3 regions of the Terriglobus tenax genome follow, and region 2 is predicted to be linked to each of the others. Evidence: riboswitches for the same ligand, from Rfam matches in the RefSeq annotation. Region 2 holds a riboswitch; each other region holds the start of a gene.
What was found. Region 2 has a riboswitch for cobalamin ahead of OHL13_RS09275 (TonB-dependent receptor). Riboswitches for the same ligand answer to the same signal wherever they lie in the genome.

Region 1 (3,271 bases), 690 kb from region 2:
ACTCCAATGCCCGCCGCCTCCAGGTCGGCAATCTCCTTCCGCAGCGCCAACGCAATCTGGAACGTGGTCTCGCTCTCCGGGATGTCGTTGCGAACAAAGGACCACTGCAGGATGGTCACAGGCCCGGTGAGCATGCCCTTCATCGGCTTTTGCGTGAGCGACTGCGCAAACTTCGACCAGCGAACGGTCATCGGCGCAGGACGCTCTACGTCGGCGTAGATGATGGGCGGCTTCACGCAGCGCGAACCGTAGCTCTGCACCCAGCCGTTGCGGGTGAAGGCGAAGCCGTCCAGCTGCTCGCCAAAGTACTCCACCATGTCATTGCGTTCGAACTCGCCGTGCACCAGGACATCCAGCCCCAGCTCCTCCTGGCGGCGGATGCACTCCTCGGTCGCGGCTTCCAGGAAGCTCTCGTAGGCTGCATCGTCCAGCAGCCCCTTGCGCCAGGCCGCGCGCTGGCGGCGCACCTCGGCGGTCTGCGGAAAGCTGCCGATGGTCGTCGTTGGCAGCAGCGGCAGTTTCAGCGCCTCGCGCTGCAGCGGAGCGCGGTCCGGATACGGCTGCGGACGGGCGAAATCGTCCTCCGTCAGTGCAGCCAGCTTCTGCTGCACGCGGCTGGAAGCTCCGCCACGCTGACCGGCAAAGTGCGCGGCGTTCGCCGCAAACGCGGCTTCGTCCCCGGTCGCCAGGTCGCGCAGCTCGCCAAGCTTCTGCACGGCAAAGCTTAGCCTTTCGAAGAGCCCGGAGGGCAGCTTATCCTCTCCGGCGGTGTCAAACGGAACGTGCAGCAGACTGCAGGACGGCGCCAGAACGACCCGATCCTGCCCCAGAACGGCGACGGCGCGAGCAATCAGAGACCGAACGGTCGCAAACTCCGACTTCCAGATGTTGCGGCCATCCACCACGCCCAGCGAGAGCGTCTTTTCCGGCGGCAGCGTCGCCAGAACCTCGTCCAGTTGCCCCGGAGCGCGCACCAGGTCAATGTGCAGACCGCTAACCGGCAGCGACGACGCCAGTTGCAGGTTGTCGCCCAGAGCGCCGAAATACGTCGCCACGGTAATGGAAACCGGGAGCTGCCCCAGCTCGGCGTAGGCGGCCTCGAAGGCGCGCTTCCACTCGATGGAAAGATCGGTGACCAGCACCGGCTCGTCGATCTGGACGTCCGCAGCTCCAGCGGCAATCAGCGCCTCCAGAACCGCCTTGTACGCCAGCAGAAGACGCGGCAGCAGCGCCAGCCGCGAGCTGCCATCCACACTCTTGCCCAGCAGCAGAAGGGTGATGGGGCCAACTAGAACCGGCCGCGTGACGATGCCCAGCGCCTTTGCCTCTTCAAACTCACGGACAGCCTTCGACGGATCGGCGATCAGGTGCAGACCGGCGGACCACTCCGGGACCAGGTAGTGGTAGTTGGTGTCAAACCACTTGGTCATCTCCAGCGCCGGCTGCTGGGCGCTGTTGCGGGCCATGTCAAAGTACTGGCCCAGGCTGACCGGGCCGCTGCCATAGCGGGCAGGGGTGGCACCCAGAAGAACGAGCGTGTCCAGCACCTGGTCGTAGAGGCTGAAGTCGTTGGAGGGGATAACGCCGATGCCGGCCTCTTTCTGCAACAGCCAATGACGGCGGCGCAGGTCGCGGGCGACGGCGAGCAGATCGTCTTCCGGGCTTTTGCCGGACCAGAAGGCCTCCAGGGCAAACTTCAGCTCGCGGTTCTGGCCCATGCGGGGAAATCCCAGATTGGCAGTATTCAGCTTTGCGTTATTCAGAACAGACATGCGGTACAGGTTCCTTCCGGCGGGTTTGCCGCCTATGGAACCACCCGTGCGCAGGCTTGTGCCTCCCACCGTAAACGGCGGAAAACAAAAGGAATCGTCTGCCGGGTCCACTCCACGAGACCAGCATTCGCAAACGCACGCCGGGGTGGGAGAGGGGTTGATCCGCTCCTCCTCGGTGGTGGCGGCAGGCCGGTACTCGGACTTTGGGAGAGAGCTCCCATCACCGTTGCGGGACAGCGCCGGATTTTCACCAGCTTCCCCGATTAAGCGCCGCCCGTGAGCGGCAACACCTGCACATGGATTAGTGTACTTGTCCGCGAGGAAGCGGTGGCTTATGAACCCACCTTCGCTCAGCGAGGGTGGCTGCACTACGGATGGTGCAACCGAGTGGAATGGGGAGGCCCTGATTCGATTCTGGGGTATACTGAAAAACGTTGTTCAATGCAGTAATTCTCTAGGATTAACATGCCTAAAATGAAGACCCACTCCGGTGCGGCGAAGCGGTTCAAGAAGACTGGCACGGGCAAGATCAAGCGCGGCCAGACCAAGACCCGTCACATCCTCACCTCGAAGTCCAGCAAGACGAAGCGCCACCTTGGCGGTCCGGCTTATGTGTCTGACGGCGATCATGCCAAGGTCAGCCGCATGATTCCTTACGCCTGAGCGTAAGTGGACTTCTGGAAGTAGATTTCAGGTCGAGCCGCTGGAAGCAGCAACGGGCCAAGAAAAGCGTACCGGCCCCTCGGTGAGCACACAGTGCAAAGCCGATACCAGACCTGGAGCAGCAAGCGTGTGAAGAGGTGCTCTCACCTCCAGCCGCTAGAACAGTACGCAAAAGGAGAAACACGATGCCCCGCGTAAAACGTGGCACAAAGCGGAATGACCGGCGCAAAAAGATCCTCAAGCGCGCAAGTGGTTACTTCCTTACAAAGTCGAAGCTCTACCAGGCAGCACAGGAAGCCGTAGAGCGTGGTCTTAAGTTTGCCTACACCGGCCGTAAGCAGAAGAAGCGTCAGTTCCGCTCGCTGTGGATCGTCCGTATCGGCGCCGCCGCCAAGCTGAATGGCCTGAGCTACTCCATGTTCATCAGCGGCCTGAAGAAGGCCGGCGTTGAGCTGGACCGCAAGGTTCTGGCCGACATCGCCGTGCATGACGCCGCGGGCTTCACCGCCCTGGCGCAGCAGGCCAAGGACGCCAACGCCGCCGCCAAGCAGGCTGCGTAAGCTTCCAGCAGAAATCAGGTGAAAGACGCGACTCCGGTCGCGTCTTTTGCTTTTAACCGCCTCCGGGGCTGAAGCTCCGTTTCTTGCTGTCTCATTTCAGGGGGCCTGAAGGCCGTGCTCCCTCCCGGATCGTGCTGTGCGCGATCTTCCCCCATGCTTCGCATGAAGGGGTTACCGCGTTTGGGCTCACGAACCCACCCTTGGCTCCGCGAGGGTGGGACACCCGGTGTAGGTTTGAAGATTGCTTTACTGCAGGCCTTTGACTGGCAGTATCAC
Region 2 (3,271 bases):
CACCACGCAGCTTCTGCTGCTGGCCTCGCTGGCCGATCAGGCTGCGAAGCAGCGCAACCTGCCTGTCCTCGGAGTCGATACGGTTGTACCCGGGCTGATCGCGCAGATGCGTGTATGGCTGCCTCGCTGGCAGCAGGTGGTTGCGGTTGCCGCAGGCCGTCTGCAGGCTGCGGAGACCTTCCTCTTCCTGGGCCGCGGAGTCCATTACGCCATTGCGCGTGAAGGCGCTCTGAAGCTGAAGGAGAGCAGCTATATCCACGCCGAAGGCTACCCAAGCGGCGAGCTGAAGCACGGCCCCAACGCCCTGGTCGGCAGCAAGACCCCGCTCGTCATGATTGCCACCGTCGACCGCAACGATGCTGAAAGCGTCCAGCGCTATGAGAAGGTGCTCCAGCTGATGCAGGACATGCGCACGCAGGGCGCGCCTATCTTTGCCGTCGCCAATGAAGGCGATGCGCAGGTGGCTGGTCTGGCGGATGCCATCGTTGAAGTCCCCGCGGCTCCGGAACACCTGCTGCCCATCCTGGAAGTGGTGCCGCTGCAGTTGTTCGCGTACTTCATGGCCATTGGCCGCGGCATTGATGTGGACAAGCCACGCAATCTCGTAAAGTCCGTCGTGGTGGAGTAAGTGTTGCAGGCCTTCCGCCGTTTGCGGTGAATCGATCGCAGGCGGCGGAAGCTTTCTTTTGTGCATCTGCAGACATTGCGGTCCCGTTACGTCTGCGGCACCCCATCCTTGCAGCGGCCTGTAGAGTGTGCTCTTCTGGTCGCTCGAGTAGCGCCAATGGGAGATCTTGCGTCAATGCAGCAGCGTCCGGTCCAGCTTGAAGTTGCCGTCGATTCGACAGCGTCGTTGAATGCCGCCCTTGAGGGCGGAGCTGACCGCATCGAACTGTGCTCGGCACTGGCGGATGGTGGCCTGACACCAAGCATCGGCTTTATCGGCGCGGCTCTGCAGGTCAGCGAAGTTCCCATCCACGTGATGATCCGCCCGCGTGCCGGCGGCTTTGTGTACACCGAGGAAGAACTGACGGTGATGCGCATGGATATTGAGGGCTGCAAAGAAGTTGGCGCTCAGGGCGTCGTCTTCGGCCTGTTGACCGGAAACAACACCATCGACGTGAAGCACACGCTGGAGATGGTGGAGCGTTCGCGGCCCATGAAGGTGGTCTTCCACCGCGCCTTCGATGTCAGCGCCGATCTTGAGGAGTCTCTGGAAGACCTGATCGCGTGCGGCGTCGATGAGGTGCTGACCTCGGGCGGAGACGCCCTGATGGAGCAGGGCATGGAGACGGTCACCTCGCTCGTCCGCCAGGCGGCAGGCCGCATCAGGCTGATCGGCGGCTCCGGGGTAACGGTTCGCAATGCCAAGCGGCTGTGGGATATTTCCGGCGTGGACTGCCTGCATGGATCGTTCCGTGGCTCGGCGGTAGCCGGCAGCCGGATCTCGATGGGAGACGAGGAGCGCGAGTTTATCCGCATCACCTCGCGCGAGGACGTGGCCCGCGTCAAGCAGATGTTGACGGCTCAGCCGTTGAACGCCGTGTAAAATCAGCAGTACACGCGAGCAACTGTGCCGAGTGATCTTCGCAGGGTCTTGCCCTGTGTCTCTAAGAAAATCGACGCGGTGAAATGTTCGGGAAGCGCGGTGAAACTCCGCCACTGCCCCGCAACTGTAAGCGCACGTCTCTCCCATGGACAGTCATCCCTTCGGAGAGGCGATCAACAGCCAGGTGTTTCCCACTGCCAAGGCGCGGGAAGGGAAACATCATCGAGTGCTGCTGGAATGCGTAAGTCAGGAGACCGGTTTCACTGTGATTAGCCAACGTTCCGAGGGGGAACCGAGGAGTCTATGACTATTCCTGCAGGCCGCGTGTGCGCGGCCCTTCTTGCCATGTTGTTGTCTGCGTCAGCGGCTCATGCCGTTGTGGTGCGCGGACGTGTTACCAACCAGCTCGGCGCCGGTGTTGCTGGCGCCCGCGTACAGCTCCTGCTTGGCCGCAATGTCGTGGCCACCGCCGTCAGCGGCACCGATGGCGAGTATGAAGTTCGCTCGTCGGAGGCCGGCCGCTTTCTTCTGCTGACGGGCAGCCCCGGCTTTGCTACCACGCCCTCCCAGAGCTTCTACGGTGGACGTCTCGATGTGCTTGAGCAGAACGTGGCCCTCCGCGTCAGCGAGCGCCAGGACGAAGTCACCGTAACGGCCACCGGCCTGCCGACAACGCTGTCGCAGACAAACTCCTCCGTCAGCCTCATCCAGCCCGACGCCTTGTGGCCGCGTTACAGCATCACGGAAGAGATGCGCCTGATGCCCGGCGTCCAGATGGTGCAGAGCGGACAGATGGGCGGCCAGACCTCGCAGTTTGTACGCGGTGGCCAGTCCGACGGCAACCGCGTCACCATCGACGGCATTCCCGCCGAGGACATGGGCGGCCGCTTCGACTACGGCAACCTCTCCAGCTTTGCCCTGGACAAGATCGAAGTACATCGTGGCCCGGACAGCGTCACCGTCGGCTCCGGCGCCACGGCCAGCGCCGTTCGACTTGCAACACGGCAGGGAACCACCATCCGCCCGGTGCTGAACTACACGGGCGACGCCGGCAACTTCCATACCTGGCGCAACCAGGGCGACCTGAGCGGTACAGCGCGGCAGCTTGATTACCTGCTCGGCTTCTCGCGTGTGGATTCGTCGAACGCTCTGCCCGGCAACCGCTATCACAATGCAACCTCGGCGGCGAACATCGGCCTCGCGCTCGGAGCGAAGACATCCCTGCGCTTCACGCTGCGCAACACCACCGCGGCTGTCGGTGTGCCGAACGCGCATGACTTCTTCGGCATCTCTGACAACTCCAAACAGGCTGACCAGATCCTGATCTCCGGCATATCGCTCGATCACCAGACCACGACGGCCTGGCACAACCTGGTGCGCTACGGCGTCACCCGTAAGCGCGAGCAGCTCTTCCAGTACTCGCCTGTGGGAACTCCGGTCACCAGCTTTGGTTACACCACCTATTACGGCAACGTCATGACCATCGCCGGAGCCAACGGCTACTCGGCAACAGGTCGTGCGGCCATGGATTACGACCTCGCGTACCCCACGCGCTCTGACCAGGTCAGCAACCGCGACCAGCTCTACTACCAGACCGACTTCCGCTTCTCGCAGCACCTCGCCGTTCTGGGTGCCTTCCGTTATGAGGATGAGCGCGGTATCTACAAGAACTCGGCCTACGGAACCTTTAATAAGGCTAATCGCGGCAACTATGGCTACACA
Region 3 (3,271 bases), 740 kb from region 2:
CGCTGACAACGACAAGCAGCAGAGGATGAGGAAACAGCACCGCATAGCGTTCCATCAGGAAGACGCGGTAGACGATGCCCTGCGGGTAGACCGAGAACACTGGATAAAGCACCATCACCAGCATCCACAGGGCAGGCCGCTGGCGGGGCATATCGAAGAGGGCGTCCGGAATGAAGCGCCAGATGCAGTACACGATGATGGACGCAATGATGAGGAAGATGACCGCAGCCGAGGGCAGCGTGGCAGGAACAGCGGCTGCACCGAAGACCGGTACAGGCAGGTGAGCCCTCCCCAGAGTCCACCAGCAGTAAGCCGCGGCTAGCCACAGGATAGGCAAGGGCGAGATACGCCAGGGTGAGTACCGGTAGGCAACCGGCAACGCGACAAACAGCACCACGAACTCAAGCAATAAAAACCAGTGGGTCATATGCAGTCGGAAAAGGTACAGACACAAAAAGGCCGCCCATTACGGACGGCCTTTCTGATGTGCTTTCACGGTGGTGCTTAGGCGGTGACCGGCTCGGCGATTTCCTTCAGACGCTTTTCGAGCAGGGCTTCCAGCTCTTCCAGGGCCTTGGAGAAGCCTTCGATGCCTTCCTTCAGTTTGTCGTGGGCCATGCGGTCCTCGGCGTGCAGCTTCTCGAAGGTGGCCTTGTCCATCGGGATCTTCTCGATCTCCATGGAAGCAGACTTGGCCGCATCCAGCTTCTTCTCGAGGGTGCCTTCCTTCTCGTCCAGCTCAGCCAGCAGCTTGGGAGCGATGGTCAGCAGGTCGGAACCAGCCAGCTCAATAATCTCGCCGATGTTGCGGAAGCTGGCGCCCATCACCTGGGTCTTGTAGCCGAACTTCTTGTAGTAGTTGTAGATCTTGGTGACGGAGATAACGCCGGGGTCTTCCGCGCCGGTGTAGTCCTTGCCGGTGTCCTTCTTATACCAGTCCAGGATGCGGCCGACGAACGGCGAGATCAGGGTGACCTTGGCCTCGGCGCAGGCAACGGCCTGGTGCATGCCGAACAGCAGGGTCAGGTTGCAGTGGATGCCTTCCTTCTCCAGAACCTCTGCCGCCTTGATGCCTTCCCAGGTGGAGGCGATCTTGATCAGGATGCGCTCCTTGCCGATGCCGGCTTCTTCGTACTGCTTGATGATCGAGTGTGCCTCGGCGATGGTCTTCTCGCTGTCGTAGGAGAGGCGGGCGTCGACCTCGGTCGAAACGCGGCCCGGAACAATCTCCAGGATCTTGCGACCGAAGGCGACAGCCAGGGTCTTGAAGGCCTCGGCGGCAATGGTCTTGTCGTCCGCGCTGGCGCCAGCCTTGGCCTTGGCGTTCTTCAGCACGTCATCGACGATGTGGCTGTAGGCAGGCATGCCGGCCGCAGCGGTGATCAGGGACGGGTTGGTGGTCGCGTCCGTCGGCTTAAACTTCTCCATCGACTGCATATCGCCGGTGTCGGCTACGACGGTCGTGAACTGCTTCAGCTGCTCCAAAAGGGTGGCCATGGGAGTCTCCTCGCTCGAATATCGCTCCCCTTAAGACTACACCTTCCACAGGGCGGGATGCGTGGTAGGACCAGTACCACGCGGTGAATTTTCATCGCACCCCGACATTTCCACACCGACCGCTACATCTTGTGTTGCTTCTGGAAAGATCGCAAGCTACTGTAGAGAAACCTCACGATGTGCAGGGGAAGCCGGTGTAAATCCGGCACTGTCCCGCAACGGTTACAGTCCGACTACCTGCCCTGAGGAATACGCATGCATCGTCCCCGCGGAGGGATGGCGTGACAGGTCGCTTTGTGCCCTTTGGGTGCCTGCTTCTTGCCCGCCATACGTCTGCCAGGCCGGTGACAAGGAGCTACCGAGCGATGGCAACTACCCTCCCCCAACCTGGCACCCAGACCAGCCTGCACGATCTGAACCCCGGTTTTCCCCCGCCCGCAAGCGAGACCCCGGTGATGCATGTCCGCAAGCGTAACGGCAGCCTTGAGCCGGTGGATGTGAACAAGATTGTCCGCGCCGTGCAGCGCTGCGCCCAGGGCTTGAACGCGGTAGACGCCATCCGCGTTGCGTCCAAGACCATCGGCGGCCTGTATGACGGCGCCACGACGCAGGAGCTGGACAAGATCTCCATTGACACGGCCGCGGCGCTGATCGCCGAGGAGCCGCAGTACAGCCGCCTGGCGGCACGCCTGCTGCTGGCCACCCTGCACAAGGAGGTCTCCGGGCAGGACCTGCACTCCTTCTCGCAGTCCATCCAGTACGGCTTCCAGGAAGGCGTCGTGAACAAGGCCGTCGCCGAGTTTGTGAAGACGCACATGCGCAAGCTGAACCATGCCGTCGACGACGGCCTGAGCGACCGCTTTGAGTACTTTGGCCTGCGCACGGTGTACGACCGTTACCTGCTGCGCGACCCTATCTCGCGCAAGGTGATTGAGACGCCGCAGTACTTCTTCCTGCGCGTGGCGTGCGGCCTTGCCGGCTCGCCCGCGGAGGCGATTGAGTTCTACCGTTTGATTGCGGCTCATGAGTACATGCCGTCGTCCCCGACGCTGTTCAACTCCGGTACCAAGCATGCGCAGATGTCGAGCTGCTACCTGCACGACTCTCCGTCGGACTCGCTGGACTCGATCTACGACACCTACAAGAACGTGGCCCTGCTGTCGAAGTTCTCGGGCGGTATTGGCCTGGCCTTTCACCGCGTACGCAGCGAAGGATCGCTGATCCGCGCCACCAATGGCCTGTCGAACGGCATTATCCCCTGGCTGCGTACACTGGACTCCTCGGTGGCGGCCGTCAACCAGGGCGGCAAGCGCAAGGGCGCCTGCTGCGTCTACCTGGAGCCGTGGCACGCAGACGTGGAGCAGTTCCTGGAGCTGCGCGACAACACCGGCGACCATGCCCGCCGCACTTATAACCTGAACACGGCCAACTGGATTCCTGACCTGTTCATGGAGCGCGTGGATGCCGACGGCACCTGGTCGCTCTTTGACCCGAAGGATGTGGCGGAGCTGCCGGACCTGTTCGGCGACGCGTTCAAGGTGGCCTATGAGAAGGCCGAAGCGGAGAAGCTATACAAGCGCCAGGTGAAAGCCCGCGACCTGTACGCACGCATGATGCGCACGCTGGCCGAGACCGGCAACGGATGGATGACCTTCAAGGATGCCTGCAACCTGAAGTGCAACCAGACGCTGGAGCCCGGCAACACGGTTCACCTGTCAAACCTGTGCACGGAGATCACCGAGGTTTCGTCCAAGGACGAAACAGCCGTGTGCAA

Region 1: another riboswitch for cobalamin. It lies ahead of metE (5-methyltetrahydropteroyltriglutamate--homocysteine S-methyltransferase); the one in region 2 lies ahead of OHL13_RS09275 (TonB-dependent receptor).
Region 3: another riboswitch for cobalamin. It lies ahead of OHL13_RS12240 (ribonucleoside-diphosphate reductase subunit alpha); the one in region 2 lies ahead of OHL13_RS09275 (TonB-dependent receptor).

The regions. Positions count from the first base shown of each region.
Region 1 covers NZ_JAGSYA010000004.1:1,579,806-1,583,076, forward strand. The annotation lists gene metE (5-methyltetrahydropteroyltriglutamate--homocysteine S-methyltransferase) at 1-1,772, opposite strand, end outside; cobalamin riboswitch at 1,943-2,081, opposite strand; gene rpmI (50S ribosomal protein L35) at 2,238-2,435, shown strand; gene rplT (50S ribosomal protein L20) at 2,621-2,995, shown strand; gene OHL13_RS12025 (ATP-binding protein) at 3,242-3,271, opposite strand, start outside.
Region 2 covers NZ_JAGSYA010000004.1:894,070-897,340, reverse strand. The annotation lists gene OHL13_RS09285 (SIS domain-containing protein) at 1-628, shown strand, start outside; gene OHL13_RS09280 (copper homeostasis protein CutC) at 803-1,549, shown strand; cobalamin riboswitch at 1,614-1,826, shown strand; gene OHL13_RS09275 (TonB-dependent receptor) at 1,853-3,271, shown strand, end outside.
Region 3 covers NZ_JAGSYA010000004.1:1,630,320-1,633,590, forward strand. The annotation lists gene OHL13_RS12230 (CPBP family glutamic-type intramembrane protease) at 1-427, opposite strand, end outside; gene OHL13_RS12235 (transaldolase) at 505-1,497, opposite strand; adenosylcobalamin-variant (AdoCbl-variant) riboswitch at 1,669-1,744, shown strand; gene OHL13_RS12240 (ribonucleoside-diphosphate reductase subunit alpha) at 1,863-3,271, shown strand, end outside.